Regions from separate parts of the Bradyrhizobium sp. 25ACV genome, predicted to be linked through region 3. Evidence: predicted binding sites of a transcription regulator. Region 3 holds the regulator's gene; each other region holds the start of a gene.
The links. Region 3 encodes PhoB, which activates phosphate uptake and scavenging genes when phosphate is short. Its sites were predicted from a motif close to TGTCATNNANCTGTCAT; they were not measured.

Region 1: a site for PhoB is predicted at 5,318-5,334, ahead of RAD04_RS13070 (DUF2794 domain-containing protein). Genes of this name have one in related genera too.
Region 2: a site for PhoB is predicted at 7,404-7,420, ahead of phnC (phosphonate ABC transporter ATP-binding protein). Genes of this name have one in related genera too.

Annotation. Positions count from the first base shown of each region.
Region 1 is NZ_JAVAYO010000005.1:61,332-71,329, forward strand. Features, by position in the region: gene RAD04_RS13050 (ABC transporter ATP-binding protein) at 1-389, shown strand, start outside; gene RAD04_RS13055 (ABC transporter permease) at 386-2,956, shown strand; gene RAD04_RS13060 (Bax inhibitor-1/YccA family protein) at 3,238-4,029, shown strand; gene RAD04_RS13065 (GNAT family N-acetyltransferase) at 4,245-4,775, shown strand; gene RAD04_RS13070 (DUF2794 domain-containing protein) at 4,886-5,254, opposite strand; gene RAD04_RS13075 (DUF1223 domain-containing protein) at 5,865-6,641, opposite strand; gene acnA (aconitate hydratase AcnA) at 6,877-9,597, opposite strand; gene ccmA (heme ABC exporter ATP-binding protein CcmA) at 9,837-9,998, shown strand, end outside.
Region 2 is NZ_JAVAYO010000008.1:146,432-156,429, reverse strand. Features, by position in the region: gene RAD04_RS20160 (alpha-D-ribose 1-methylphosphonate 5-phosphate C-P-lyase PhnJ) at 1-538, opposite strand, end outside; gene RAD04_RS20155 (carbon-phosphorus lyase complex subunit) at 535-1,638, opposite strand; gene phnH (phosphonate C-P lyase system protein PhnH) at 1,643-2,251, opposite strand; gene phnG (phosphonate C-P lyase system protein PhnG) at 2,256-2,720, opposite strand; gene phnF (phosphonate metabolism transcriptional regulator PhnF) at 2,840-3,568, shown strand; gene phnE (phosphonate ABC transporter, permease protein PhnE) at 3,686-4,534, opposite strand; gene phnE (phosphonate ABC transporter, permease protein PhnE) at 4,531-5,415, opposite strand; gene phnD (phosphonate ABC transporter substrate-binding protein) at 5,487-6,422, opposite strand; gene phnC (phosphonate ABC transporter ATP-binding protein) at 6,484-7,293, opposite strand; gene RAD04_RS20115 (transferase hexapeptide repeat family protein) at 7,467-8,138, shown strand; gene RAD04_RS20110 (alpha-D-ribose 1-methylphosphonate 5-triphosphate diphosphatase) at 8,135-9,328, shown strand; gene RAD04_RS20105 (DUF1045 domain-containing protein) at 9,347-9,998, shown strand, end outside.
Region 3 is NZ_JAVAYO010000013.1:244,459-254,456, reverse strand. Features, by position in the region: gene argF (ornithine carbamoyltransferase) at 1-812, opposite strand, end outside; gene RAD04_RS27725 (acetylornithine transaminase) at 812-2,020, opposite strand; gene RAD04_RS27720 (GcrA family cell cycle regulator) at 2,477-2,989, shown strand; gene phoB (phosphate regulon transcriptional regulator PhoB) at 3,213-3,920, opposite strand; gene phoU (phosphate signaling complex protein PhoU) at 3,944-4,660, opposite strand; gene pstB (phosphate ABC transporter ATP-binding protein PstB) at 4,672-5,490, opposite strand; gene pstA (phosphate ABC transporter permease PstA) at 5,487-6,338, opposite strand; gene pstC (phosphate ABC transporter permease subunit PstC) at 6,343-7,332, opposite strand; gene pstS (phosphate ABC transporter substrate-binding protein PstS) at 7,524-8,537, opposite strand; gene RAD04_RS27685 (ATP-binding protein) at 8,688-9,980, opposite strand.

The DNA.
Region 1 (9,998 bases), on a different contig from region 3:
CGACCATGACGGCGCTGGAGAACGTCGCGGTGCCGCTGGAGCTTGCCGGCAATCCCGACGCCGCAACGCGCGCGGCGCAGGAGCTGCAATCGGTCGGGCTCGGCGACCGCCTGCATCACTATCCGACGCAATTGTCCGGCGGCGAGCAGCAGCGCGTCGCACTCGCCCGCGCGCTGGCGCCCGATCCCGCCATCCTGGTCGCGGACGAGCCGACCGGCAATCTGGATGAGGCCACCGGAAAGCAGATCGTCGACCTCCTGTTCAGCAAGCATGCCGAGCGCGGCATGACGCTGGTGCTGGTCACGCACGATTCCTCGCTCGCGCATCGCTGCGACCGCGTGATCCGCCTGCGTTCGGGCCGCATCGACACCCAGTCTGCGCCGGCATGAGCGCCTCGGCCGAACCGTTCGCGAAGCCAAACGGCATCGCGCTGTCGCTGCGTTACGCGCTGCGCGAATTGCGCGGCGGCCTGCGCGGTTTCTATGTCTTCATCGCCTGCATCGCGCTCGGCGTGATGGCGATCGCCGGCGTCGGCTCGGTGTCGGCGAGCCTCTCCGACGGCTTGGCCCGCGAGGGCCGCACGCTGCTCGGCGGCGACGTCTCCTTCGTGCTGTTCCAGCGCGAAGCGAAACCTGAAGAGGTCGCCTTCCTGCGCTCACGCGGCACGGTCTCGACCGCGGCGACCTTGCGCGGCATGGCGCGCGCGGCCGATGGCCAGCTCGCACTGGTCGAGATGAAGGCGGTCGACGACACCTATCCGATGCTGGGCCAGCTGACGCTGGCGCCACAGCTGCCGATGTCCGACCTGCTTGCAGAGCGCGATGGCTCGTTCGGCGCCGCCGCCGATCCGACGCTGCTGGCGCGACTCTCCCTCAAGACCGGCGACCGCGTCACCATTGGCGCTGCGACCTTCCAGATCCGCTCTACCGTCGAAGCCGAGCCCGACAAGCTCGCCGGCGGCATCGGCTTCGGCCCGCGCTTCCTGATCAGCGAGGTGGGCCTGCGCGCCACCGGCCTGATCCAGCCCGGCAGCCTGGTGCGCTGGGTCTACCGGGTGAAGCTGCCTGATACGGCGAACAACGAGCGTGCCACCGAAGCCTTCATCGCGGACGCGCGGAGCGCCGCGCCGCAGGCGGGCTGGGAGATCCGCAGCCGCTCCAACGCCTCGCCGCAGCTCGAACGCAACATTAACCGCTTCACCCAGTTCCTGACCCTGGTCGGCCTTGCCGCGCTGCTGGTCGGCGGTGTCGGCGTCGCCAATGCCGTGAAGAGCCATATCGACCGCCGCCTCGAAGTGATCGCGGCCCTCAAGGCCGTCGGCGCCACCGGCCGCGACGTGTTCGGCATCTATCTCGCGCAAGTTCTCCTGCTCGCGGGCATCGGCTCGATCATCGGCCTTGCGCTCGGCGCCGCGATGCCGTTCGCGATCGTCGGCCTGTTCGGCAAGCTGCTGCCGCTGCCGGTGGTGCCGGCCGTGCATGCCGACGAGCTGGCGCTGTCCTTCGTCTACGGCCTCCTGACCGCGCTCGCCTTCGGCCTGTGGCCGCTCGGGCGCGTCCATGACGTGCCGGTGGCCGCGCTGTTCCGCGATACCATCAGCTCGGAATGGCATCGGCCGCGCGCGAGCTATCTCGTGTTCATGGCCGTCGTGATCGCGGCGCTGATCGCAGTCGTGATCGGATTGTCGTTCGACAAGCGCATCGCCGCGGTGTTCGTGGCCTCCTCGGTCGTCGTGTTCGCCTTGCTGCGCGGCATCGCCGCCCTGCTGATGGCGATCGCGCGGCGGCTGCCGCGGACGCGGCTGCCGATGCTGCGGCTGGCGATCGCCAACATCCACCGGCCGGGCGCGCTGACGCCCTCGGTGGTGCTGTCGCTGGGGCTTGGGCTCGCCGTGCTCGTCACCATCACCCAGATCGACGGCAATCTGCGCCGGCAGTTCCTCGCAGCCCTGCCGGACCGCGCGCCGTCCTTCTTCTTCATCGACATCCCGAGCACGCAGGCCGAGCAGTTCGACGGTTATCTGCGCCGGATCGCGCCGGGCGCGACGGTCGAGGACGTGCCGATGCTGCGCGGGCGCATCGTCGCCGCGCGCGGCGTACGCGCCGAGGAGCTCAAGCCGACCACCGATTCGGAGTGGGTGCTGCAGAGCGACCGCGGCCTGACCTATACCGGCGAGCTGCCGAAAGGCTCCAAGGTGGTCGAGGGCGAATGGTGGAGCGCCGAATATTCCGGCCCGCCGCTCGTCTCGATGGAGAAGAAGATCGCCGACGGGCTCGGCCTCAAGCTCGGCGACGAGGTCGTGGTCAATGTGCTCGGCCGCGACATCCCGGCCAAAATCGGCAATCTGCGCACCATCGACTGGCAGGGGATGGGCATCAACTTCGTTCTGGTGTTCTCGCCGAACGCCTTCAAGGGCGCCCCTCACACCCACATCGCGACGCTGACGGAAACGGGCGGAACTGCGGCAGGCGACGGCAAGATCATCAAGCAGGTCGCCGACGCCTATCCGATGGTGACGAGCGTGCGCGTGCGCGAGGTGATGGAGACGGTCGGCTCTGTGGTGACCAATCTGGCGCTAGCGATCCGCGGTGCCAGCGCCGTGACCCTGATCTCGGCGATCCTGGTGCTCGGCGGCGCGCTCGCCGCCGGCCATCGCCACCGGGTCTACGATGCGGTGATCCTGAAGACGCTGGGCGCGACGCGGCTGCGGCTGCTCGGTGCCTATGCGCTCGAATACCTCCTGATCGGGCTCGCGACCGCGGTGTTCGGCATGATCTCCGGCAGCATCGCGGCCTGGATGATCGTGACGCGGCTGATGACGCTGAGCTTCGTCTGGCAGGCCGGCAGCGCGGCGGGCGTGGTCGCGGCCGCGCTTGTCGTCACGGTCGGGCTCGGGCTCGCGGGCACGCTGCTGGCGTTGAACAAAAAGCCCGCCACGGTGTTGCGGAATTTGTGACAAAATGTAGCGGAGGGCCGCACGAGAGCGAAATCGCACGATTTCTGCGATTAACCACGACTGCTCGTCAGGTTCGCGTCAGGATTGCCGCCAAGGGCGACATTCAGCCGCGCGTGGAAGGTTGCAGCGAATGTGTTAGTTTCCCACATATCGAATGGGTTCGGAGCCCCGATTGTTAGCCAAAATTTAGTCGGTTGGCGTCGGTATCCGAGATAGAGTTTGACGAACCGGCGGCATGGCGACCCTCGTGCCGGACCGGACCAACCAACGGGAATTCGACCATGTCGGACCTAGACCGTAACTACGCTTCTCCTTTCGGCAGGGCCGCCGGGCGTGTTGACGCCGCGACGGTCGATGCCGGCCTGCGCGCCTATATGCTGCGCATCTACAACTACATGAGCATTGGCCTCGCCATCACGGGCCTTGCTGCGCTCGGCGTCTACATGGCTGCCGTGACCGACGTTCCGACGGCGGAATCCGTCCGCGTCGGCAAGCTGTTCCTGACGCCGTTCGGCTACGCGATGTTCGTCAGCCCGCTGAAATGGCTGTTCATGCTCGCGCCGCTCGCCATGGTGTTCGTGATCTCGGCGGGCATCAACCGTCTCGCCCCCTCGACCGCCCAGATCCTGTTCTGGGTGTTCGCGGCGCTGATGGGTATCTCGCTGTCGTCGATCTTCCTGGTGTTCACGCACACCTCGATCGTGCGGGTGTTCTTCATCACCGCGGCCACCTTCGGTGCGCTGAGCCTCTACGGCTACACCACCAAGCGTGACCTGACCGGCATGGGCTCGTTCCTGTTCATGGGCCTGATCGGCATCATCATCGCGAGCCTGGTGAACCTGTTCCTGGCGAGCTCGATGCTGCAGTTCATCGTGTCGGTGGTCGGCGTGCTGGTGTTCGCGGGCCTCACCGCCTGGGATACCCAGCGGCTGAAGAACGACTACATCTACGGCTACGCCTCGGCCGGCGGTGACATCGCAGAGCGTGCGGCCATCACCGGCGCGCTGTCGCTGTACCTGAACTTCATCAACCTGTTCACGCTGCTGCTGCAGCTCCTCGGTCAGCGCGACTAAGCGCAACGACGAGAGAACGGATAGGAACCCCGGCCGAAAGGCCGGGGTTTTTGTTTGGGCGCGGGGGGCGCCCCGTAGCCCGGATGGAGCGCAGCGAAGCAATCCAGAGTCCCTCCGCGGATGCATTTCTGGATTGCTTCGCTGCGCTCGCAATGACGGGTGTGGCAACACCGTTGCCCCTTTCAGCAGAAGCGGGAAGGCTCTAATCTTGTCCCATGTCCGCACCTGAAATCAGGCCTACAACCGAGGCCGACCTTCCCGCCATCACCGCCATCTACCAGCAGGCCGTCCGCGAGGGCACCGCGACGTTCGAGCTGGAGCCGCCTGACCTCGTGGAGATGACGCGCCGTTATCGCGCGCTGGTCGACGGCGGCTATCCCTATTTCGTCGCCATCCTCGACGGCCGCGTGGCCGGTTATGCCTATGCCGGCGCCTACCGCCCGCGCCCGGCCTACCGCTTCACGGTCGAGAACTCGATCTATCTCGATCCCTCCTTCCACCGCCGCGGTGTCGGATCAAAGCTGCTGGAGCGACTGGTCGCCGAATGCGAGGCGCGCGGCTTCCGCCAGATGATCGCGGTGATCGGCGATTCCGCGAATGCCGGCTCGATCGGCGTGCACACCAGGGGCGGCTTCAAGATGATCGGCACGCATCCCAATGTCGGGCTGAAATTCGGCCGCTGGCTTGATACGGTGATGATGCAGCGCGACCTCGGCGAGGGCGCGAAGACGGTGCCGACAAAGTAGGTCTCGTAGGGTGGGCAAAGCGATAGCGTGCCCACCAATCCCGGCGATTGAGAAAGCTCGTGGGCACGGCGCTGCGCGCCTTTGCCCACCCAACGGCACGGTCTATGCGGCTACACCACCGCCAGCTTCCGATCGATCACCAGCAGCACGCGCTCCAGCTCGTGGCCGCGGCGCAGGATCAGTCCCGTCGCCGAGATCACGCTGTACATGCCCTGCTTCCGCGCCAGCCGCGGATCCTTCTCGATGCGGTAGATCGGCACTTCCGAGGCACGGCGATAGACCGAGAACACGGCGCGATCCCTCAGGAAGTCGATGGCATAGTCGCGCCATTCGCCGTCGGCGACCATGCGGCCGTAGAGATTGAGAATACGGTGCAGCTCGAGCCGGTTGAACGTCACCCGGCTCAGTTGCGTCGTCGCCGCGGCGGGGCGCGCCGCCGCGCGCTGCTCGCTCGGATCGGCATCCTCCGACAGACTCATGGAGCGCTTCCTCATCGCACGGCATGACCCGAATCCGCGAAGACCGTCCCCGGAACCTGGATCATGACAGCTGCATGATTGCGCCAACCGGCCACCGCCGCAAGGGGCTCCTGATTCAACCGGTCGAATCGGTTACGATTCGGGGCACACGCTATGGTGGAACTCCCTCGCGGCAAACCGTCACGGGATCGTTAGCAGGAATCATACTCTCGCCGCTTTTCCGCCTAGCGACTGCCGCCCTGCATTGCGAAAAGACTCGTGTGCGTTGACCCGGTCCTTTCGGTTCCGGATTCCTCAGCCCCCAGCCCCCCGGGGTCGAACAGGATCGGGTCTGTACGCGCAACAAGGAGGGCCAACGCAAGTTGGTCCTTTTTTGTTTGTGCCGGGATGTTTCTGCTTCGGCGAAATTCTTCTCTCATCAGCGCCAACAGTCTCTCATCCTGAGAAGCCGCGCGTCCTTCGCGCGGCGTCTCGAAGGATCGAGGCCGAGCTGCGTGAGCGGGGCCTGCATGGTTCTCACGGCGATGCGAAGCATCGCCCGGTAGACGCGCGCAAGGGCGCGCTCCTCACCATGATGGGTGCCAGTCAGTACGACGCTAGAGAATTGAAATCAGTGCAGCGACGTGTACGCCGCACCCAGCATCGTGCCGGGCTTGTCGCGGCTGCCGTCCTGGACATAGACCACCGCGCCGTCGACGCCGTCGCGTGTGAGGTTCTCGATCGGCACCGTCCAGCTTTCCGAACGCCCGGTCCAGTCACCGACCTTGAGCAGGTTGCGCACCACGTTGTGATAGGTGACCTGCTGTCCGCGATTCTCGCCGCGGGTGATCGCGATCGGGACCGACTTGGCGATCGAACAGATCCAGACCTCGCCATGCGAGGCGGCCGGCTCGTTGCTCGCCGCCACCGACACGTTGATCTGCTTGCCCGCGAGCGACATCGTCACCGGCACGCTCATCACACCCGTGCCCTTGTCGGTCTTGCCGATCGCGCTCTCGATGCCGACACGATCGCTGCCGATGACATGGGTGGAGCCGTTGACCACGACCTGCGGCGTGTAGACCTCGCGGTCGCCGCGCATGCGCGAATAAGCACGCTGCCGTGCAGAGAAGCGCGAATCCGCCAGCGTGTCCTTCCAACCCAGATAGTCCCAATAGTCGATCGGCATGCTCAGCGCGATGATCGACGGGTCTTTGGAGAGATCGCCGATGATCTGGTCGGCGGGCGGGCAGGAGGAGCAGCCCTGCGAGGTAAACAATTCGACAACGGCGCGGGGATCGGCCTCGGCAGGACGGATGACGGCGACGATCGCACAGATGCCGAGAGCTCCCGACCAGAGCGCACCGGACCAACGTGAAACCAGATGAGAAGCCGTCATTGTTGTCATGTCGAACGCCGCACACCATTGCTCGTGGAAAGGGAGATCTTATCGCCGGATGGTCACCGTAGTCTTACGGGGCGCGACACACCCGACGGTCCAGGCCAACCATCCGAAAGAAGGTTTTCCGCCGGACGGGCCCATCTGGAGCATGCCGCAAACGCACGAAGGCGGCCTTGTGATAGGCCGCCTTCGTTTAACCTTCTACTCACGTCGCGGTGAGCCACCGTTCACAAATTCGCGCTTAGGCCGCGAGCTTGCGCAGCACGTAGTGCAGGATACCGCCGTTCCGGTAGTAGTCGAGCTCGTCCAGCGTATCGATGCGGCAGAGCAGCGAAACGCGCTGCAACGAACCGTCGCCCGAGACGATCTCCGCGGTCAGCTTCTGGCGCGGCTTGAGATCGCCGACCAGGCCACGCAGCGTGACCTTCTCGTCGCCCTTGAGGCCGAGCGACGACCAGGAGGTGCCCTCCTCGAAGGTCAGCGGCAGCACGCCCATGCCGACCAGGTTGGAGCGATGGATGCGCTCGAAGCTCTGGCAGATCACGGCGCGCACGCCGAGCAGGCGGGTGCCCTTGGCGGCCCAGTCGCGCGATGAGCCGTTGCCGTATTCGGCACCGGCGAACACCACCAGCGGCACCTGCTCCTGCTGGTACTTCATCGCGGCGTCGTAGATCGACATCTGCTCGCCGTCGGGCCAGTGCTTTGTCAGGCCGCCTTCCGGAATATTTCCATCCGCGCCCTTCAGCATGAAGTTCTTGATGCGGATGTTGGCGAAGGTGCCGCGCATCATCACCTCATGGTTGCCGCGGCGCGTGCCGTACTGGTTGAAGTCGGCGGGGCGCACCTGGTGCTCGCTGAGATACTTGCCAGCGGGCGAGGTGAGCTTGATCGAACCGGCCGGCGAGATGTGGTCGGTGGTGATCTTGTCGCCGAACATGGCGAGGATGCGCGCCTCGATGATGTCGGTGACCGGCTCCGGCTCCTTCTTCATGCCGTCGAAATAAGGCGGGTTCTGCACGTAGGTCGACGACATGTTCCAGCGATAGGTCTCGCTCTCGACCGTCTTGATCTTGCGCCAATTTGTGTCGCCCTTGAACACGTCGGCGTACTTCTTCTTGAAGATCGACGCGGTCACGAACTTCTTCATGAAGGCGTTGATCTCCTTGGTCGTCGGCCAGATGTCCTTGAGGTACACCGGCTTGCCGTCCTTGCCCTCGCCGAGCGGCTCGACCGCGAGGTTCTTGGTGACGCTGCCCGCGAGCGCGTGCGCGACCACCAGCGGCGGCGAGGCCAGGTAGTTCGCCTGCACGTCAGGCGAGACGCGGCCTTCGAAGTTGCGGTTGCCCGAGAGCACGGCGGCGGCGACGATGCCGTTGTCGTTGATCGACTTCGAGATCTCCTCAGGCAGCGGACCTGAATTGCCGATGCAGGTGGTGCAGCCGAAGCCGACCAGGTTGAAGCCGACCTTGTCGAGATCCTTTTGCAGACCGGAATCGGCGAGATAGCCGGCGACGACCTGGCTGCCCGGGGCGAGCGAGGTCTTCACCCACGGTTTTGCTTTCAGGCCCTTCGCGGCGGCGTTACGGGCCAGCAGGCCGGCGCCGATCAGCACGCTCGGGTTCGAGGTGTTGGTGCAGGAGGTGATGGCGGCGATCACGACGTCGCCGTGGCCGATCTCGAAATCCTTGCCTTCGACGGCGAAGCGCTTGCTGGGCTCCTCGGCCTTCTTGTACTCGGTGCCGAGCGCAAGCGAGAAGCCTTCGGCGACCGACGGCAGCGCGATGCGGCCTTCGGGACGCTTCGGACCGGCCATCGACGGCACGACGTCGGCGAGATCGAGCGTCAGCGTTTCCGTGAACACCGGATCGGCCGACTTGGCGGTGCGGAACAGCCCTTGCGCCTTGGCATAGGCCTGCACCAGCGCGACGCGCGGCGCCGCACGGCCGGAGGTCTTGAGATAGTCGATCGCGGCGGCGTCGACCGGGAAGAAGCCGCAGGTCGCGCCGTATTCGGGCGCCATGTTGGCGATGGTCGCCTTGTCGGCGACCGAGAGATTGTCGAGGCCGGGGCCGAAGAACTCGACGAACTTGCCGACCACGCCGAGCTTGCGCAGCATCTGCGTCACGGTGAGCACGAGGTCGGTCGCGGTGACGCCTTCTTTCATCGCGCCCTTCAGCTTGAAGCCGACGACGTTGGGCAGCAGCATCGACAGCGGCTGGCCGAGCATGCAGGCTTCCGCCTCGATGCCGCCGACGCCCCAGCCGAGCACGGCCAGACCATTGACCATGGTGGTGTGGGAGTCGGTGCCGACCAGCGAGTCGGGATAGGCGACCTCGAAGGTGCCGGTCTTCTTGCCGACCGTCATCTTCTCCTTCTTGGTCCAGACCGTCTGGGAGAGATATTCGAGATTGACCTGGTGGCAGATGCCAGTGCCGGGCGGCACGACGGAGAAGTTCGAGAACGCCTTCTGGCCCCACTTCAGGAACTCGTAGCGCTCCTGGTTCTGCTTGTACTCTTCGGTGACGTTCTTGCCGAAGGCCTTGTTGTCGCCGAAGAAGTTCACGATCACGGAATGGTCGATGACGAGATCGACCGGCACCAGCGGATTGATCTTCTCGGCATCGCCGCCGAGCTTCTGCATCGCGTTGCGCATCGCGGCGAGGTCGACCACCGCGGGCACGCCGGTGAAGTCCTGCATCAGCACGCGCGCCGGGCGGAAGGCGATCTCATGCTCCAGCGACTTCTTGCGCAGCCATTTCGAGACCGCGACGATGTCCTCTTTCTTGACCGAGCGGCCGTCCTCGTTGCGCAGGAGGTTCTCGAGCAGGACCTTCATCGAATAGGGAAGTTTCGAGATTCCCTTCAGACCATTCTTCTCGGCCGTGGGCAGGCTGTAATAGACATAGGTCTTGGCGCCGACCTTGAGGGTCTTTTTGCATTTGAAGCTGTCGAGCGAGGTCATGTAGGAATCCCAATTGTTAGTTATACCCGGCAGGGTATTTTAACACCGTTAGCGTATCAGGCTGGGCCGCTTGCAGGGGCAGGTTGAGTTGCTGCATCAAGTAGTTCCGGGCTTATAGAAGCTTTCTAACCGCGCCGCCACAGCCACAATCGTACCGCAGCATTCGCGAGCCAAAAATTCCCATGCGCTACCCCAAGTTTTCCTGAGGCCCGGCTTTGAGCGGGGTGGCACGAGGCAAGATGCAGCTGTCCGGGCGCGGGGTGGTTTGCGTGCGCGGCGGCCGCGAGGTGTTTGCCGGGCTCGATTTCGAGGCCGTCGCCGGCGAAGCGGTGGCGGTCGTCGGCCGCAACGGGTCGGGCAAGACCTCGCTGCTGCGGCTGATCGCGGGCCTGCTCGTACCG
Region 2 (9,998 bases), on a different contig from region 3:
AGCGCGCGTTGACCTTGACCGGATAGGCGTAGGCGGTGGCGATGTGGCCGAAGCGGGCGATGTCCTCATAGAGCTTCACATGCATCAGGCCGTATTCGGCCAGCGCGTGCATGCGCCGCGTCTCGGTCTCGCGCGGCTCGAGGAAACGCAAAGGCTCCGGGATCGGCACCTGATAGACCAGCACCTGGTCTGCATGCAGCGTCGCCTCCGGGATGCGGTGACGGGTCTGGATCACGGTCGCCTCATCCGTCGCCGTGGTCGTGGCGACGCCGGCGGTCTTGGCGAAGAATTTCCGGATCGAGATCGCGTTGGTGGTGTCGTCGGAGCCTTGATCGATCACCTTCAGCACGTCGGCGGGACCGAGGATCGCAGCGGTGACCTGCACGCCGCCGGTGCCCCAGCCATAGGGCATCGGCATCTCGCGGCTGGCGAACGGCACCTGATAACCGGGAATCGCGATCGCCTTCAGGATCGCGCGGCGGATCATCCGCTTGGTCTGCTCGTCGAGATAGGCAAAGTTGTAGGCGGGCGCGTTCATTCCGCGGCCTCCTTCATGGCGTCAGGCGCCTGGGCGTCAGTAAATTCCTTGCGCAGCTTGCGGAGCAGGCCGAGCTCGGACTGGAAGTCGACATAATGCGGCAGCTTCAGATGCTCGACGAAGCCGGTGGCCTGGACGTTGTCCGAATGCGACATCACGAATTCTTCATCTTGCGCCGGGGCGAGTGCCTCCTCGCCGAGCTCGCGGGCGCGCAGCGCGCGGTCGACCAGGGCCATCGACATGGTCTTGCGCTCGCTCTGGCCGAAGGCGAGGCCATAGCCGCGGGTGAAGCATGGCGCTTCGGTCGCGGAGCCCTTGAACTGGTTGACCATCTGGCACTCCGTGAGCTCGATCGAGCCGAGCGGCACGGCGAAGCCGACGTCTTCAGCCAAAAATTCCACCTCGACCTCGCCGAAGCGGATCTCGCCGGCGAAAGGATGGTTGCGGCCATAGCCGCGCTGGGTGGAATAGCCCATCGCCAGCAGGAAACCTTCGTCACCGCGCGCAAGGTTTTGCAGGCGCAAATCACGGTCCGCCGGAAAATTCAGCGGCTCGCGGGTGAGATCGCCGACGCTGGCGCCGTCCTCGGCCTGCGGCGAGGATTCGATCAGCCCGTCGCGTCCGAGAATGTCGGTCACGCGCGGCGTCGGCGCCGTGGACGCTTCCGCCGTTGCCGGCGCCTCCGGCACAAAGCCTTGCGCGAGCGCAGGGTCGAGCAGGCGATGGGTGTAGTCGAAGGTCGGCCCGAGGATCTGCCCGCCGGGAATGTCCTTGAAGGTCGATGACACCCGCCGCTGCACGCGCATCGCGCCGGTGTCGACCGGCTCGCTCGCGCCGAAACGCGGCATCGTGGCGCGGAAGGCGCGAACCAGGAAGATCGCCTCGATCAGGTCGCCGCGTGCCTGCTTGATCGCGAGCGCCGCGAGCTCGCGATCGTAGAGCGAGCCTTCGCTCATGACGCGGTCCACGGCCAGCCCAAGCTGTTCCGAGATCTGGTCGAGCGTAACCTCCGGAACGTCTCGGTCGCCGCGCCGCTTGTCTGCGAGCAGGCGATGGGCGTTCTCGATGGCGCGTTCGCCGCCTTTGACTGCGACATACATGCTTCTAGCTTCCCTTGCTCACGATACGCGTAGTGCGGGGGATCGCGACCACGGCGTCATCGGCGACCAGCACCACATCGATGCCGCGCGGAAACAGCGCCTCGTTGACACGCAGATGCTCGAACAAATCGAAAGGTCTGATCGCCGCATTGAGCATGGCGACGCCGTCGATGCCGGGGCCACGCAGCTCGAAGCTGCGCCCGGAGTCGAGGCTATCGACCTGCAGCATCACCGTGGTGGACCGATCCGGATATTCGCTGGTCCCGAGCGCGAAGCGTTCGAGCGGCGGCAGCGCACCGCCGTCACTGATCAGCGCAAAACTCGCGATGGAGGAATCCTGCACCACCGGCGCGCCGGTGTGGAACTTCAGCCATTTCACCACGTCCGGGCTCTCCGCCATCCGCGCATCGAGCCAGAGCGGCGTGTCGTGGTCGAACAGCGTCAGCGCGATCGCGGCCGTGCCGCGCATCATCCTGTCGGGCGTCCCCGCGCCCGGCACGATGCGCTGGACCGATCCGGGCCGCGCCATCGCGTCCATGACCGAGCGAAAGGTCGATTGCGCCGACAACACCTTGTCGGCGAAACCCGGCGGCAGTTCCGCAATCGTGGTCATGATCTCACCCCTCACCGCGCACCATGGTGTAGAAATCAACCTTCGTCGCAGCGGTCTCGGCCGCCGCCTGCGCGCGGCCCGTCATAAGTTGCTCACGCAACGGGGCGATAACGTCCCGCTCCACCGCTCCGCCAAAATCCCTCGACTGCACCAGCGCGTCGCACAAAGCGATCAGCCGCGCTTTCTCGCCGTCGCGCCCAAGCGTGTAGCCGAATCCGACCTCGCCGCTCGCAAGCCGCACCGCGGCGCGCGACACCGTGGCTTCACCGAGATTGAACGGCGTGCCGTCGCCGCCGACCCGGCCGCGCAGCATGACGAGACCGTTTTCGGGCGCGCGCAAATCCTGATGGGCCGGGACAGCCAAGTTGCGGAGGCGGGCGGCGATCTCGCCCGCCTCCGCGTGCGCCAGCACGGCCATGGCGGCCTGGCGCTGGGCTTGCTGGTTGTTGTGCTGGGTCACCTGATCCACCGAACCTTTGACAGAACTTGCCGCATCGAAGTTGTCTATGATAATAGACAACTTAATACGGGAGCGCCATGACTGTTTCGTGACAAAGCTGTGATTTCTGGGCTAGGCTGGCCGGCGATATGAGCATGCAAGACACTGCGTCGTCCGGCGTCGCGCTATGGCGCCTCGTTGCCGACGGCATCGAGCGCGGCATCGCCGACGGCCGCTTCGTGGCCGGCGACAAATTGCCGGGCGAGATGGAGATCGCCGAAACCTATCGGGTGAACCGCCACACCGTGCGGCGCGCGCTGGCAGCGCTCGCCGAGCGCGGCCTCGTGCGCGCCGAGCGCGGCAGCGGAACCTATGTCGAGGCACAGAAGCTCGCCTATCCCCTGCGCTCGCGCACCCGCTTCTCCGAGATCGTGGGCGCCGGCGGCCGCGAGCCGCGCGGGCAGTTGATCGAGGCGACCGACGATATCGCGACCCGTGAGCTGGCGCGCGAGCTCGGCTTGAAGGCCGGCGCGCCGCTGGTGCGGATCGAGGCGATTCGCCTCGCCGACCGCACGCCGATCTGCGTCTCCACCACCTGGCTGTCTGCGGAATTGTTTCCAGGTGCCGGCGCCGTGTTCGCGGTGACGCGCTCGATGACGAAGCTGCTGGAACATTACGGCGTCCGCGACTATCGCCGCGGTGCGACCCGGATCACCGCCGGCATCGTCGACGCAACCGACGCGGCACGGCTCGATCTGGCGCTGGGACGGCCGATCCTCGTGGTCGATGCGACCGACCACGATCTCCAGGGCAAGCCGCTGGTGACCAAGCATTCGCGATTTGCCGCGGAGCGCGTGGAGTTTCTGGTGGAGTCGTAGGGTGGGTTAGCCTTGGGCTGCGCGAAGCGCAGTCCGAAGGCGTAACCCACCTCTTCTCCGCGGAGATAGACAGTGGTGGGTTACGCCTTCGGCTAACCCACCCTACGGCACCATTGATCAGGTGACAGCCCTTCGCCCAATGATCGCAAATCGCAGCTTGCCCGAGATGAAATCGATCGCGGCGACCGCGACCAGGATCATCAGGATCAGGAACGACACCTTCTGCCATTCCAGCACGCGGATCTGCTCGGCGAGCTGGAGGCCGATGCCGCCGGCGCCGACGATGCCGATGATGGTGGCCGAGCGTGTGTTGGATTCGATGAAATAGAGCACCTGCCCGGCGATCACGGGCAGCACCTGCGGCAACAGGCCGAAACGGATCTCGTGCAGCGCGCTGCCGCCGGAGGCGCGGATGCCCTCGACCTGCTTCTGGTCGGCGCCCTCGATCGCCTCCGAGAACAGCTTTCCGAAGGCGCCGAAATCCGACACCGCAATGGCGAGCACGCCGGCGAACGGGCCGAGCCCGACGACGTTGATCCACACCAGCGCCCAGATCAGCGTGTCGACACCGCGGATCGAATCCAGCACGCGGCGGACAGGAAAACGCAGGAGCTTCGACGGCACCACGTTGCGCGCGGCGAGCAGACTGACCGGAAGCGCGAACACAGCGGCCAGCGTCGTGCCGAGCAGCGCGATCGACAGCGTCTCGCCGAGCGCCTTCAGATAGATCGGCAGTGACGATCCGGGGTCAGGCGGGATCATCATCAGCGTGATCCAGCCGAGCTGGCTGAGGCCTGCGAAGAACCGCGACGGCGAGAAGTCGAGATCGACCAGGCCGTAAATGAGGATCGCGAACGCCGCGACGATCATCGCCGGTGTGGCAAGCCGCGCGGAGGCCGGACGGTCGAACACATCCGGGTAACGCGCGCGAAGCTCTCGCGTGTCGACCGCTTGCCGCCTCGTCACGTCCGCGCCTCCTTGCCGAACAGGCGGCCGCGCAGCCAGCCGGTGCTGATATCGATGATGAACACGGTGACGATGATGGTGAGCAGGATCGCGCTGACGTCCGAGTAATAAAATTTTCGGATCGCGACGACGAGCTCCTGGCCGATGCCGCCGGCGCCGACGAAGCCCATCACGGAGGCTTCGCGGACATTGATCTCGAAGCGCAGCAGCGCATAGCTGGCATAGCCCGCGGTCACCTGCGGCACGACGGCGAACCGCATGCAGGAGAGCCAGCTCGCGCCGGTCGAGCGGATGCCCTCGACCGGCTTCATGTCGGCGTTCTCGACGATTTCCGAGAACAGCTTTCCGAGTGCGCCGGTGGAGTGGATCGCGATCGCGAGCACACCGGCCATCGGTCCGAGCCCGAAGGCGATCACGAAGATCAGCGCGAAGACGATGCCCGGAACGGTGCGGGCGAACTCGAGCAGGCGCCTGACGACGAAGCGCAGCCAGGGGGCGGGCGAGGTGTTTTCAGCGGCGAAGAAGTTGAGGCAAAATGCCAAGGTCGCGCCGATCAGCGTGCCGACATAGGAGATCAGCAGCGTCTCGCCCAGCATCTTCAGCCATTTGCGCCAGCCCCAGAGCCACTCGCCGACATCGGTCCAGACGCGCTGGCCGTTGTCGAGCGTGAGGATGCGGTCGAAATAGCTGACGAAATTGCCGAAATAAGTGAATAGCGTGCGCAGATTCACTTCCGCGCCGATTCCCGCGAGAACCAGCGCGGCGGCGAAGACCGCGATCCCCAACAGCAGGCGGAGCCGCCTGCGCCCGACCGCCTGGCGATAAGCGGCGTTGAGCACGGCAAGCTGCTGCTCGGGGAGGATCGAAACCGCTGTTGTCATCTGCCTGAGCTAAGTTCCGTCAAAGAAAGAGCCGGGTCCAAGGACCCGGCTCCAGTTGCATCGCCCTGAGATCAGGACGCCTTCTTTTTACGTAGCGCATCGACGAACTTGATCAGCTCGATCGTGCCATCCCAGTCCTTGGTGGTCGCGGGATGAAAGCCCTTCTTCTGACCGTCGGAGAGGCGGTCGAACGCGGCCTTGTCCTTGGCCGGCGCGCCGAAGAACGCCTTGGCGATAGCGGCCTTGGCGTCTTCCGGCAGGTCGGAATTGTAGGCATAGGGGCCGTTGATGATCGGCGCCGACTTATGGATGATGCGGAAGTCGTCCTTCTTCATCGCCGAGCCGTCGGCATTCTTCAGCATGCTCTTGGTCAGCATCTGCGCCAGCGTGGAATCGTCGTCGCTGGTCCACTGGTTGGCGGCAACGTCGACCGTGCCTTGCGACAGCGCCAGCATCGCGTTCTCGTGGCTGCCGGTGAAGACGACCTTGCTGAAATAGCCGTCGGCATCGGGGATGCCCATCTTGTCCAGCTCGAAGCGCGGCACATTGTTGCCGGAGGTCGAGTTCGGATCGACCAGGCCGAGGTTCTTGCCCTTGAGCTGGTCGACGCTCTTGTAGGCGCTACTCGCCTTGACGAAGAACACCGAGTAATAGCCGGTCGAGCCGTCGGCGTTGATGTCGTTGGCGAAGGCGTCGGACTTGACGCCGGTCAGGCGGGCGCGGGCGAACGAGGCCGAGCCGTAGCTGGCGATGTGGATGTTGCCGGCGCGCTGGCCCTCGATGACGGCGGCGTAGTCGTTGGCGATGCGCAGCGTGACCTTCACGCCCAATTCCTTGGAGAGATAGTTCACGAAAGGCGCCCAGCGCTCGGTGACGCCGGAGGCGTTCTCGGCCGGGACGACCGCAAAGGTCAGCTCGGGATATTTCGCCTTCCAATCGTCGGCGGAGGCGGAGGCCGTGAACGCGAGCGCGGCGGCGCCGGCGAGAATTAATCTGCGAGTGATCATGATACCCTCTTCATCGGTTGGGGTCGGTTGACGCAAAACTGACAACAAAACAGGTGGCGCTTCAGGCCGCCGCGGCCGTTCCGAGCGCCGGCACGCCCTCGGGCGACGGGACAGGCATGACGCCCATGACGTCGGCGGCTTCGAGATCGTAGAGCTCGCGCGCGACGTGGTCGGTCAGTGCGGCCGGTGCGCCGTCGAACACGACGCGCCCCGCCGCCATGCCGATCAGGCGGTCGCAATAGCTGCGGGCGAGATCGAGCGAATGCAGATTGCAGAGCACGGTGATGCCGAAATGCTTGTTGATGCGCAGCAGCGCATCCATCACGATCTTGGTGTTGCGCGGATCGAGCGATGCGATCGGCTCGTCGGCGAGGATGATGTCGGGCTGCTGCACCAGCGCACGCGCGATCGCGACGCGCTGCTGCTGACCGCCTGAGAGCTGGTCGGCACGCTGGGCGGCGAGCGATGCGATGTCGAACTGTTCGAGCGCCGACATCGCCAGCGCCTTGTCCTGCTCGGGCCACACTTGCGACAGCGAGCGCCAGGCCGGCATCGTCGCAAGGCGTCCCATCAGGACGTTGGTGAGGACATCGAGCCGGCCGACCAGGTTGAATTGCTGGAAGATCATGGCCGAGCGCGCCCGCCACTGCCGCAGCTCCTTGCCGCGCAGCGCGGTGACGTCGATGCCGTCGAACAGGATGCGGCCCTGCGTCGGCGTCGCGAGACGATTGATGGTTCGCAGCAGCGTCGACTTGCCGGCGCCGGACCGTCCGATCACGCCGACGAAGCCGCCGGGGGAGACTTGAAACGAAGCGTCGTCCACTGCGGCTTTCGCGCCGAAGCGACACGTCAGACCTTCCACCACCAGCATGCAGGACTCCAGATTAGCTGGAGCCAACCGCTAACGCCCGCGCTTGACACTTGTGTGACACAGCCGTTGTGGTGCGGCGATCCTACACAGCTCATCCCCTGTCATCGCCGTGTCATGACATCGTCATCAAGCCTCTCGAAGAGGGACGCCCGCCCTCGCGCTTCGGATGCAACATGGCCGCCAAGATTCTCTCGGTCCAGCCGACCATCGACCCCTCGGCCAAGCTGCACGAGACCAGGCTCGGCGCCTATACCGAGGTCGGCGCGCGCACGATCCTGCACGACGTCGCGATGGGCGATTACTCCTATGTCGTGAACGATTCCCAGATCACCTACACCACCATCGGAAAATTCTGCTCGATTGCGGCGATGACGCGCATCAATCCCGGCAATCATCCGATGCACCGCGCGACCCAGGCGCATTTCACCTATCGCTCCAGCGCCTACTTCGAGGGCGAGAGCGACGACGCCGACTTTTTCGACTGGCGGCGCCAGCATCACGTCCATATCGGCCATGACGTCTGGATAGGCGAGGGCGCGATCGTGCTGCCGGGTCGCAACATCGGCACCGGCGCGGTGATCGCGGCCGGCGCCATCGTCACCAAGGACGTGCCGGCCTACACCATCGTCGCCGGCAATCCGGCCCGCATCGTGCGGCGGCGGTTCTCGGAAGAGATCGCCGGACGGCTCGCGCGGCTCGCCTGGTGGGACTGGGATCACGACAAGTTGCGCGAAGCGCTGCCCGATTTCCGCAAGCTCGGGATTGAAGATTTTCTCGCGACATACGAAGCACGGGCTACTCCCCAGACCAGATCCCTTACCAGCAAACGAAACGCGGTCGCGTGACAGACATTTTCCTTGAAGGCGGCCGGGCCCTGATCGGCACCGAACTCGTCGAAACGTCATTGGCGGTGTCGGGACAGGACATCGCGCAGGTCGATGCCTCACGGGGCCGGGCGCGGCTCGCGATCGATGCGCGCAACCTGCTGGTGCTGCCCGGCATCGTCGATCTTCACGGCGATGCCTTCGAGCGGCAGATGATGCCGCGCGCCGGCGTCGACTTCCCGATCGATGTCGCGCTCGCCGACAGCGATCGCCAGGCGATCAGCAACGGCATCACCACCGTCTTTCACGCCACGACCTGCTCGTGGGAGCCGGGCCTGCGCAGTGCCGACAATGCGCGCGGCCTGATGGAGGCCATCGAGCGGCAGCGTCCGCAATTTGCCGCCGACACCCGCTTCCACCTGCGGCACGAGACCTACAATCTGGACGCCGAGGCCGAGATCAGCGAGTGGCTCAACGAAGGCCGGGTCGATCTGTTCGCTTTCAACGACCACATGGACGGCACCGTCGCCGACATGGCCAAGCCGCGCAAGCGCAACCGTATGGTCGAGCGCACGGGGCTTTCAGCTGAGGAATTCGATCGGCTGGTCGAACGCGTGGTCTCGCGCGCCGACGAGGTGCCGGCTTCAGTTGCGCGGCTGGCCGCCGCGGCGCGCGCGGCCGAGGTGCGGATGCTCTCGCATGACGATGCGACGCCGGCGATGCGCCAGGAGTTTCGCGAGCTCGGCGCTGACATCGCGGAGTTTCCGATCAACGAGGAGACGGCACGGGCGGCAGCAAGCAACGGCGATGCCATCGTCTACGGCGCGCCGAACGTCGTGCGCGGCGGCAGCCACACCGGCTGGACCAGGGCCTCCGACATGATCGCCAAGGGACTCTGCTCGGTGCTGGCGTCCGACTATTATTATCCCGCGCAGCTGCTCGCAGCGTTCCGCCTCGCCGCCGACGGCGTGCTGCCGCTGACGGAAGCCTGGAATCTGGTCTCCGCCGGCCCGGCGCGCGCCACCGGCCTTGCCGATCGCGGCGTGCTCGCCGAAGGCCGCCGCGCCGACATTCTGCTGGTCGACGACAGCGTGAAGCTGCGGCCGCGGCTGATCGCGGTGATATCAGGCGGAAAGCTCGTGCACCTCACCGAGGCGACCCGGCTGCTCACTGCTGTGGTGACGCCGCGCGAGGCTGTCGTCGCGGCATAAATTGGTTATGTTCGGACGATGACAGGTTTTCCCCGCTACGCGATCTATTTTGCCGCAGGCAGTGACAGCCCCCTCTCCCGTTTCGGCGCGGAGCTGCTCGGCTACGACGCCTATACCGGCAACGAGCTGCCGTTCCCGCGCAATGCGCTGCAAGTCGCGCCGGACTGGCGCGACGTCAGCGCCGATCCCCGCAAGTACGGCTTTCACGCCACGCTGAAAGCGCCGATGGCGCTGGTATCAGGCAGGTCCGAAGCGGAACTGATGGCCGCCTGCGCCGCATTCGCCGGCAGGCCGCGGCCACTTCCTGTGATCCTGCCGGTGGTCGATTCCATCAGCGGCTTCATCGCCGTCATTCCGGCCGAGCCGGTCGAGGCGCTCCAGCAGCTCGCCGCCGATTGCGTCCGCGATTTCGATTCCTTCCGCGCCGCGCTGTCGGCGGACGATCGCGCGCGACGCAAACCCGAGAAGCTGAGCGAGCGGCAGCGCGACTATCTCGACCGCTGGGGCTACCCTTACGTGATGGAAGAATTCCGCTTCCACATGACGCTGACGGGGCGGCTGGATGCGGAGCGGCGCGGGCCGATCCTGGAGATGCTGCGGACGCGGTTTGCGACGTTGCAGCTCGAGACGCTGGCGATCGACCGCATCGCGCTATTTCGGCAGGATGATG
Region 3 (9,998 bases):
TCCTCGCCGCGATGGGCGGGCAGGCAGTGCATGAACAGCGCATCGGGTTTGGCCAGCGACATCAGCTTGCCGTTGACCTGATAGGGCTTGAGCACGTTGTGACGATGCTCGCCTTCCTTGTCGCCCATCGACACCCAGGTGTCGGTGACGACGCAGTCGGCGCCCTTCACGGCGGCCTCCGGATCGGTGCCGAGCATGATCGGCGCGCCGGTCGCCTTGATAAAGTCGCGCATCGCTTTTTTCGGCGCGAGCTCCGGCGGCGTTGCGACATTGAGCTGGAACTTGAAGCGCTCGGCGGCGTGAGCCCAGGACGCCAGCACGTTGTTGTCGTCGCCGGTCCAGGCCACCGTCTTGCCCTCGATCGGGCCGCGATGCTCCTCATAGGTCATGAGGTCGGCCATCACCTGGCAGGGATGCGATCGCCGCGTCAGGCCGTTGATGACGGGCACGGTGGCGTTGGCCGCAAGCTCCAGCAGCGCATCGTGGTTGAGGATGCGGATCATGATGGCGTCGACATAGCGGGACAGCACGCGCGCGGTGTCGGCGATGGTCTCGCCGCGGCCGAGCTGCATCTCGGCACCGGTGAGCATGATGGGCTCGCCGCCGAGCTGGCGCATCGCGACGTCGAACGACACGCGTGTCCGGGTCGACGGGCGCTCGAAGATCATCGCCAGCGTCTTGCCTTCGAGCGGCCTGACCGGCTGCTGCGCCTTCTGCTTCGCCTTCATGGCGGAGGACGCCGCGAGCATGGTCTTGAGCTCCGACAGCGGCAGCTCGTTGATATCGAGGAAGTGCTTCGGGGACTTGCTCATCAGCTTGCCGCCCGCTTGGTCTGGCTGGACGAGATTGCGACGCAGGCGCGCTCGAGCCGCCCGACGCTGTCCTCGATCTCGGCTTCGGTCACGATCAGTGGCGGCAGGAAACGCACGACATTGTCGCCGGCACCCACCGTGAGCAGTTTTTCATTGCGCAGTGCCGCGACGAGATCGCCGGAGGGCACCACGGCCTTGATGCCGATCAGAAGGCCCTCGCCGCGCACTTCGCTGACGACATCGCCATGACGGTCGATCACGGAGGCGAGCTTCTGCTTCAGCAGCAGCGACATCTTTTGCACGTGGTCAAAGAAGCCGGGCTTGAGCATGACGTCGAGCACCGCATTGGCCGCGGAGATCGCCAGCGGATTGCCGCCGAAGGTCGAGCCGTGCGAGCCGGGCCCCATGCCGGCCGCCGCATCCGCGGTCGCCAGCACAGCGCCGATCGGGAAGCCGCCGCCGAGCGCCTTCGCCAGCGACATCACGTCAGGCGCGACGCCGGTGCGCCGATAGGCGAACAGATCGCCGCTGCGGCCCATGCCGGTCTGCACCTCGTCGAAGGCGAGCAGCAGGCCCTTCTCGTCGCAAAGCTGGCGCAACGCCTTGAGGAAGGTCGGCGTTGCCGAGCGCACGCCGCCCTCGCCCTGGATCGGCTCGATCAGGATGCCGGCGGTGTGCGGACCGATCGCCTTCTTGACGGCCTCGATATCGCCATGCGGCACCTGGTCGAAGCCTTCCATGGGCGGACCGAAGCCTTCGAGATATTTTGCAGAGCCGGTCGCCGCGAGCGTTGCCAGGGTGCGGCCGTGAAACGCGCCTTCGAAAGTGATGATGCGATAACGTTCCGGATGGCCCTTGGAGAAGTGATGATGCCGGACCAGCTTGATCACGCCCTCCAGCGCTTCGGCGCCCGAATTGCAGAAGAACACGAAGTCCGCAAAGCTCTCGTTGCAAAGCCGGTTGGCGAGCTTTTCGCCATCCGGGCTCTGGAACAGGTTCGACATGTGCCAGAGCTTCGTCGCCTGCTCCTGCAGCGCCTTGATCAGATGCGGGTGGCAATGGCCGAGCGCATTCACAGCCACGCCCGAGGTGAAATCGAGATAGCGATCGCCATTCGTCGCGATCAGCCAGCAGCCTTCGCCGCGCTCGAAGCCGAGGTCGGCTCTGGCGAAAACGGGGAGCAAATGCGGCGCTGCGCTGTTAGTCATGATGTCACTTGAATGTTGAGGACGGTGTGACGCGTGCATTGCGCAACGCACCATCGACCGGCCCGGAAAACGAAACGTGCCGCCTTTTAAGGGCGGCACGCGGGACTATCTTATGCTTGGCAAGACGGGTGTCAATGCCGCCCGGAAAGCCTCGGGAAACGCTGAATCCGTAGTCTTGCGGTGCCGATTTTGCGGGTTTTCACCACGGAACATGTGGAAGCGAGTCGGCGGACTCTTGCGCGGGAGTCACGCCATATTGTAGCGTTTGGATTGTCAGATACGACATCTCGTGCAGCGGTTCTGATCTCAAGAGTCCTCATGTACCGGCGTAAACGTTCAGGCGTCAGTCACGCGCCCGGCGAGCCTTAAGGGATTCTGGCGGCACGGGTTTTTGAAGACTTAGGCAATCGCTGCGAGGCCCCAGGATGGCTGGCGCGTAGCGAGGGAAAGGGTGCAATGACGGTTTTGACCTGGTCCGACGATCGCGTCGAGCAGCTGAAAAAGCTCTGGGAGGCCGGACTTTCGGCCAGCCAGATCGCAGCTGAGCTCGGCAATGTGACCCGCAATGCCGTGATCGGCAAAGTGCACAGGCTCGGTCTGTCGGGCCGCGCCAAGAGCCCTTCATCGGCAGCGCCCCGGCCGCGCAAGGCGCGTCCCGCGCAGCACATGATGCGGGTGACCCGTCCCATCGCGCGCGGCAACACCGCGCTGGCGCAGGCCTTCGAGGTCGAGGTGGAGGCTGAACCGGTCACCTACGACAACGTGGTGCCGATGAGCCAGCGGCTGTCGCTACTCGAGCTGAACGAGGCGACCTGCCATTGGCCGGTCGGCGATCCCTCGAGCCCGGATTTCTTCTTCTGCGGCGGCAAGGCACTCTCCGGCCTGCCCTACTGCGCCCAGCATTCGCGCGTGGCGTATCAGCCGGCGGCGGATCGCCGTCGCGCGCCGGCGAAGCCGGGTCCGCGCTGAGCTTGTTGATCTAACTGATTGCAGCCGTCACACGATGACGGCTCAAACCACTCGGTGTCATCCCCGCGAACGCGGGGATCCATAACCACAGGGCGCAGTTGTCGCGCGAAATGGTCACTCCGAGTCTTCGCTAAACCACGCCCTGTGGTTATGGGTCCCTGCTTTCGCAGGGACGACACTGAGGGTGTGGCGGCAGCCCACCAAACCCCAACGCCTGCAAACCTTACGTCTGCTCCGCCTTCGCGAAGCGGTCGTCGAGCGCGTAGCCGGCGCCGCGGACGGTGCGGATCGGGTCCTGCTCGCGGCCGAGATTGAGCAGCTTGCGCAGGCGGCCGATATGGACGTCGACGGTGCGCTCGTCGATGTAGATGTCGCGGCCCCAGACGCTGTCGAGCAGCTGCTCGCGCGAGAACACGCGGCCGGGATGCTCCAGGAAAAACTCCAGCAGGCGATATTCGGTCGGGCCGAGATCGATCGGCCGGCCCGAGCGCGCCACGCGGCGCTTGTCGCGGTCGAGCTCGATGTCGCCATAGGCCAGCACCGTCGCGAGCCGCTCAGGACTGGCGCGCCGCAGCAGGCCCTTCACGCGCGCCAAAAGCTCTGGCACCGAGAACGGCTTGACGATGTAGTCGTCGGCGCCGGTCGCAAGTCCCCGCACCCGCTCGCTCTCCTCGCCGCGCGCGGTGAGCATGATGATCGGGAGCTGCTTGGTGTCGGGCCGCGTGCGCAGGCGGCGGCACAGCTCGATGCCTGACAGGCCCGGCAGCATCCAGTCGAGCACGATCAGGTCCGGGATGTGCTCCTTGAGGCGGGTGTCGGCGTCGTCGCCGCGCATGACCGTCTCGACGTCATAGCCGTCGCCTTCGAGGTTGTAGCGAAGCAGCTCGGTGAGAGCTTCCTCGTCCTCAACCACCATAATGCGTGCGCCCATCGGGTCGTCGCTCCTTCAAGTCTTCAGGTATTCGGGACCGTCGTGGCAAAGGTGGTCATGTCGCCCTTCGGCCGCTTGTCGGTGATCGCCTGGCCCTCGATCATGTAGAACACGGTCTCGGCGATGTTGGTGGCGTGGTCGCCGATCCGCTCGATGTTCTTGGCGCAGAACATCAGATGGATGCAGAACGAGATGTTGCGCGGATCCTCCATCATGTAGGTGAGGAGCTCGCGGAACAGCGAGGTGCAGATCGCGTCGACTTCCTCGTCGCCCTTCCACACCGCCATCGCCGCCGGCAGATCATGCGCGGCATAGGCGTCCAGCACCGACTTGACCTGCTGCTGCACGAGGTCGGTCATGTGCTCCAGGCCGCGGAACAGCTTCAGCGGATGGAAGTCGGTCTCCAGCGCGGCGACGCGCTTGCCCATGTTCTTGGCGAGGTCGCCGATGCGCTCGAGGTCGGTCGCAACGCGCATGGCGCCGACGATCTCGCGCAGATCCACCGCCATCGGCTGGCGACGGGCGATGGTGAGCACCGCACGTTCCTCGATGCGCTTCTGCAGCGCGTCGAGCTCGGCGTCGATGGTGACGACGCGCTGGCCGAGCGCGACGTCGCGGCGGATCAGCGCGTCGACGGAATCGACGATCATGCGCTCGGCGATGCCGCCCATCTCGGCGACCAGGCGGGTGAGCTCCTGGAGGTCGGTGTCGAAAGCTTTTGCGGTATGTTCGGTACCCATGTCGCGTCTCCTCAGCCGAACCGGCCGGTGATGTAATCCTGCGTGCGCCGGTCGCTCGGCGACGTGAAGATCTTGCTGGTGTCGTCGAACTCGATCAGCTCGCCGAGATACATGAAGGCGGTCTTGTCGGAGACGCGCGCGGCCTGCTGCATGTTGTGGGTGACGATCGCGATCGTGTAGTTCTCGGACAGTTCCTGGATCAGCTCCTCGACCTTGGCGGTCGAGATCGGGTCGAGCGCCGAGCAGGGCTCGTCGAACAGGATCACCTCAGGCCGCACCGCGACGGTGCGGGCGATGCACAGACGCTGCTGCTGGCCGCCGGAGAGCGACAGGCCGGAGGCGTTGAGCTTGTCCTTGACCTCGTTCCAGAGCGCGCCGCCGCGCAGCGCCTTCTCGACGCGGTCGTCCATCTCCGACTTCGAGATCTTCTCGTAGAGGCGGATACCGAAGGCGATGTTCTCGTAGATCGTCATCGGGAACGGCGTCGGCTTCTGGAACACCATGCCGACCCGGGCGCGCAGCAGATTGAGGTCGAGCCTGGGGTCGAGGATGTTGGTCTGGTCCAGCATGAGCTGGCCGGTGGCGCGCTGGCCCGGATAGAGGTCGTACATCCGGTTGAAGATGCGCAGCAGGGTCGACTTGCCGCAGCCCGACGGGCCGATGAACGCCGTGACGCGGTTGGCGCCCAGCGTCAGGTTGATGTTCTTCAGCGCGTGGTGCTCGCCGTAATAGAAATTGAGATTGCGCACCGTCACCTTGGCCGGGGCTTCCGGCAGCGGCTGCGAGGCCAGATGAGCGTTGGAACTCATGGATACGGACAGGTCGGTCATTTTGCAGTCCTCTCGGCGCCGAGGATGCGCGCGCCAATGTTCAGGGCAAGCACGGTGAGCGTGATCAGCAGCGCGCCGCTCCAGGCGAGCTGCTTCCAATAGGCGTAGGGGCTCTGGACGAAGTTGTTGATGGTGACCGGCAGGTTGGCCATCGTCTTGTTCAGGCCGAGGCTGAAGAACTGGTTCGACAGCGCGGTGAAGAGCAGCGGCGCGGTCTCGCCGGCGACGCGGGCGGTGGCGAGCAGCACGCCGGTGATGAGGCCCGACCGGGCCGCACGATAGGCGATACGCTTGATCACCAGCGAGCGTGGCAGGCCGAGCGCCGAGGCCGCCTCGCGCAGGGGATTCGGCACCAGCAGCAGCATGTCCTCGGTGGTGCGCAGCACGACCGGGATCACGATGACGGCGAGCGCCAGGCTGCCTGCGATCGCGGAGAAGCCACGCATCGGCACCACCACCGCGCCATAGATGAACAGGCCGATGATGATCGAGGGCGCCGAGAGCAGGATGTCGTTGATGAAGCGGATCACCGAGGTCAGCCGGTCGTTGCGGCCGTATTCGGCAAGGTAGGTGCCGGCGAACAGGCCGAGCGGCGCGCCGATGCCGACGCCGATCAACGTCATGATGATCGAACCGACGATCGCGTTGCGCAGGCCGCCTTCGGTCGAACCCGGCGGCGGCGTATCCGCGACGAAGATCTCGAGATTGAGGCCGGCCAGGCCGTTGAAGAGCAGCGTGATCAGGATCAGCGCCAGCCAGGTGACGCCGAAGGCGGCCGCGGCGAAGCAGAGCCCGCGGATGACGATGTCCTTGCGGCGACGACGCGAATAGATCGGATTGAGCGCCATGACGTTACTTCCCCGCCTTCTTGTCCAGCCGCATCAGCATCAGCCGCGCTGCGGCCAGCACGAAGAACGTCAGCACGAACAGCAAGAGGCCGAGCAGGATCAGGCCGGACTGGTGCAGGCCGTCGCTCTCGGCGAATTCGGATGCGATCGCCGCCGAGATCGTGGTGCCCGGCGCGAAGATCGATGAGGAGATGCGGAACGAATTGCCGATGATGAAGGTCACCGCCATTGTCTCGCCGAGCGCGCGGCCCAGCGCCAGCATGACGCCGCCGATGATGCCGACGCGGGTGTAGGGGATCACCACGCTGCGGACGACTTCCCAGGTGGTGCAGCCGACGCCGTAGGCGGCCTCCTTCAGCACCGGCGGCACCGTCTTGAACACGTCGACCGAGATCGAGGTGATGAAGGGCAGCACCATGATGGCGAGGATCAGCGCGGCGTTGAACGTGCTGAGATAGGACGGCGGACCCGCGAAGATCGCACCCAGCACGGGCACGCCGTCGAAGATCCTGATCATGAAGGGCTGGAAGGTGTTGGCCAGGAACGGGCCCAGCACGAAGAAGCCCCACATGCCGTAGATGATCGAGGGAATGCCGGCGAGCAGCTCGATCGCCATGCCGATCGGGCGGCGCAGCCATTGCGGGCAGAGCTCGGTGAGGAAGATCGCAATGCCGAGACCGACGGGAATGGCGATCAGCATCGCGATGAAGGAGGTGACGAGCGTACCGTACATCGGCCCTAGCGCGCCGAGCACGGGCGGATCGGCCGACGGCGCCCAGCGCTGCGTCCACAGGAAGGAGAAGCCGTATTCCTTCATCGCCGGGAACGCGCCGACGATCAGCGAGACGATGATGCCGCCGAGAATGAGCAGCACCGAGATCGCGGACAGCCGCGTGATCCAGTAGAAGGTGACGTCGCCGAGCTTGAACGCGCTCAACGCCTTGGCGCGGTCATACGGTCCGGCGTCGTCGATTACATCGCTCTGAACGGCCATTTCTGCCACGCCGATCCCCTGTGCCCGATAATATACGCTTGTTGTCAGTCTTTTTGTCGGTCTCGCGCTCCGGACGCGGCGCGCGCCGATCCGGAGCGGAAGTCTTGTAGTTCCGGCCCTCGCGGAGCGGCACACTGGACGATGCTTCGCATCGCCAGGGCCGCACCGCGGCCGGGACACGAGGGTCTTACTTAGCTCTTGATCTCGGCAGCCCAGGTCTTCTCGATCAGGCTCACGACGCCTTCGGGCATCGGGATGTAGTCGAGCTCTTCAGCCGCCTTGCCGCCGCTCTTGAAGGCCCAGCGGAAGAACTTGATGGCTTCCTGCGAGGCCGCCTTGTCGGTGGCGGACTTGTGCATGAGGATGAAGGTCGCCGCCGTGATCGGCCACGACTTCTCGCCGGGCTGGTCGGTCAGGATGACGTAGTAGCCGGGCGCCTTGGCCCAGTCGGCGTTGGAGGCGGCCGCCTGGAAGGCTTCGACGGTCGGCTGCACCGGCTTGCCGGCCTTGTTGACGAGACCGGTGTAGGTCAGTTTGTTCTGCTTGGCATAGGCGTACTCGACGTAGCCGATCGAGTTCTTGGTCTGGCTGATGTTGCCCGACACGCCTTCGTTGCCCTTGGCGCCGACGCCGACCGGCCACTCGACCGCGGTGCCTTCACCGACCTTGCTCTTCCAGTCCGCGCTGGCCTTGGCGAGATAGTTGGTGAAGTTGAAGGTGGTGCCCGAACCGTCCGAGCGGCGGACCACGGTGATGGCGTCCGAGGGCAGCTTCAGATTCGGATTGAGCTTCTTGATCGCGGCGTCGTCCCACTTGGTGATCTTGCCGAGATAGATGCTGGCGAGCGTCTCGCCGTCGAACACCATCTCGCCGGGCTTCACGCCCTCGAGGTTGACGACGGGGACGATGGCGCCCATCACCATCGGCCACTGGACGAGGCCGTCCTTCTCGAGCTGCTCGGCCTTGAGCGGCGCGTCGCTGGCGCCGAAGGTCACGGTCTTGGCCTGGATCTGCTTGATGCCGCCGCCGGAGCCGATCGACTGGTAGTTCAGACCGTTGCCGGTCTCTTTCTTGTAGGCGTCAGCCCATTTGGAATAGATCGGGAATGGGAAGGTGGCACCGGCACCGGTGATGTCGGCAGCAAAGGCCGCCGTCGTCGAAGCGGCGACCATGCCGGCAGCGACGATCGTTTTGAGGAAATTCATGCTGGTCTCCATTGGGGGGAGCGAAGCGCCAACCGCGCCCGATCGCGCTCCCCGCGCCGCCCCTTTAGGAGCGGTCGGCTGTGCTTTTACGAAGGTTTCGTGACAGTCGGATGACACACTCAAGCGATTGGAATCGCGTGAGTTTCAGGTCTAAACTAAAGTCTTAGCCTGGGGAAAACAGGCGGTGAAAGTGGCGCCCTGCCGGGGCACACTTTCGATCAAAAGCCGGCCGCGATGGCGGTTAAGAATATGTTTCACCAGCGATAATCCAAGCCCCGTGCCGCCCTGCGAGCGGCTGTCGCCGACGTCGACCCGGTAGAACCTCTCGGTCAGCCGCGGCAGGTGCTCGGGCGCGATGCCGGGGCCGAAATCGCGGACCATGATCCGGATTTCCTGAGTTCCATCAGTGGCTGCGGCTGAGGTCAGCGACACGATGACGCGTCCGCCGGAGGCACCGTATTTGAGCGCGTTCTCGATCAAATTCTCGAACAGGCGGAGCAGCTCCTCGCGGTCGCCCGCGATCATCACCGCCCCTTCAGGCAGATGGATCTCGACCTCGACCTGGCGCTCGCGCGCCAGCGGCTCGAGCCCGTCGGCGACCTGACGGATGATCGGCAGCAGGTCGACCAGGGTGTCGGGCCGGACATGGGCCGACAGCTCGACCCGCGACAGCGACAACAGGTCGTCGATCAGGCGCGCCATGCGGGTGGCCTGGTTGTGCATGATGCCGAGGAAGCGCTCGCGCGCCTTGGGATCGTCCTTGGCCTGGCCCTGCAGCGTGTCGATGAAGCCCGACAGCGCGGCCAGCGGCGTGCGCAGCTCGTGGCTGGCATTGGCGACGAAGTCGGCGCGCATCTCCTCCACCCGGCGCAGCGGCGTCTGGTCGTGGAAGGTCATCAGCATGCATTTGTCGGCGCCGCCGAAGCTGGTCGGCACCGGCACCGGCGTGATCATGAGCTCCAGCCAGCGGTCGACCGGGACGTGGTCGAGATAGGTCGCGCGCCGCGGCTCGGTGGTCGCGATCGCCTCGCGCAGCGCCGTGATGATCTCCGGCGAGCGCAGCGCGAACTGGGCGAGCTCGTTCCGGCGCAGCGCCGGCGCGAGCTGGGCGGCGGCGGCGTTGAGGTGGATGACGCGGCCGGCGCGGTCGAGCAGCACCGCCGGATCCGGCATGCCGGCGACGACCGCGGCCACTGCCGCGCTCTCGACCGGGTTGATGCGCCTGACGTCGTCGCGCGAGGCGGCGGGATCATGCAGCCGCCACGGGACCAGCGCCGCCGCCGCGATACAGAGGAACACGATCGCGGCGTGCAGCGCCGACAATTCGCCGAGCGAGACGACGACGGACAGCGCCAGCGCCGCGGCGATCAGGATCACGGTCGAATGCCGCAGCCGGTCGGACCAGGGCTGGGCGGAGGGAGAAGATGGGGCGTCGATCGCCATCGGGGCGGACTTCTCCTG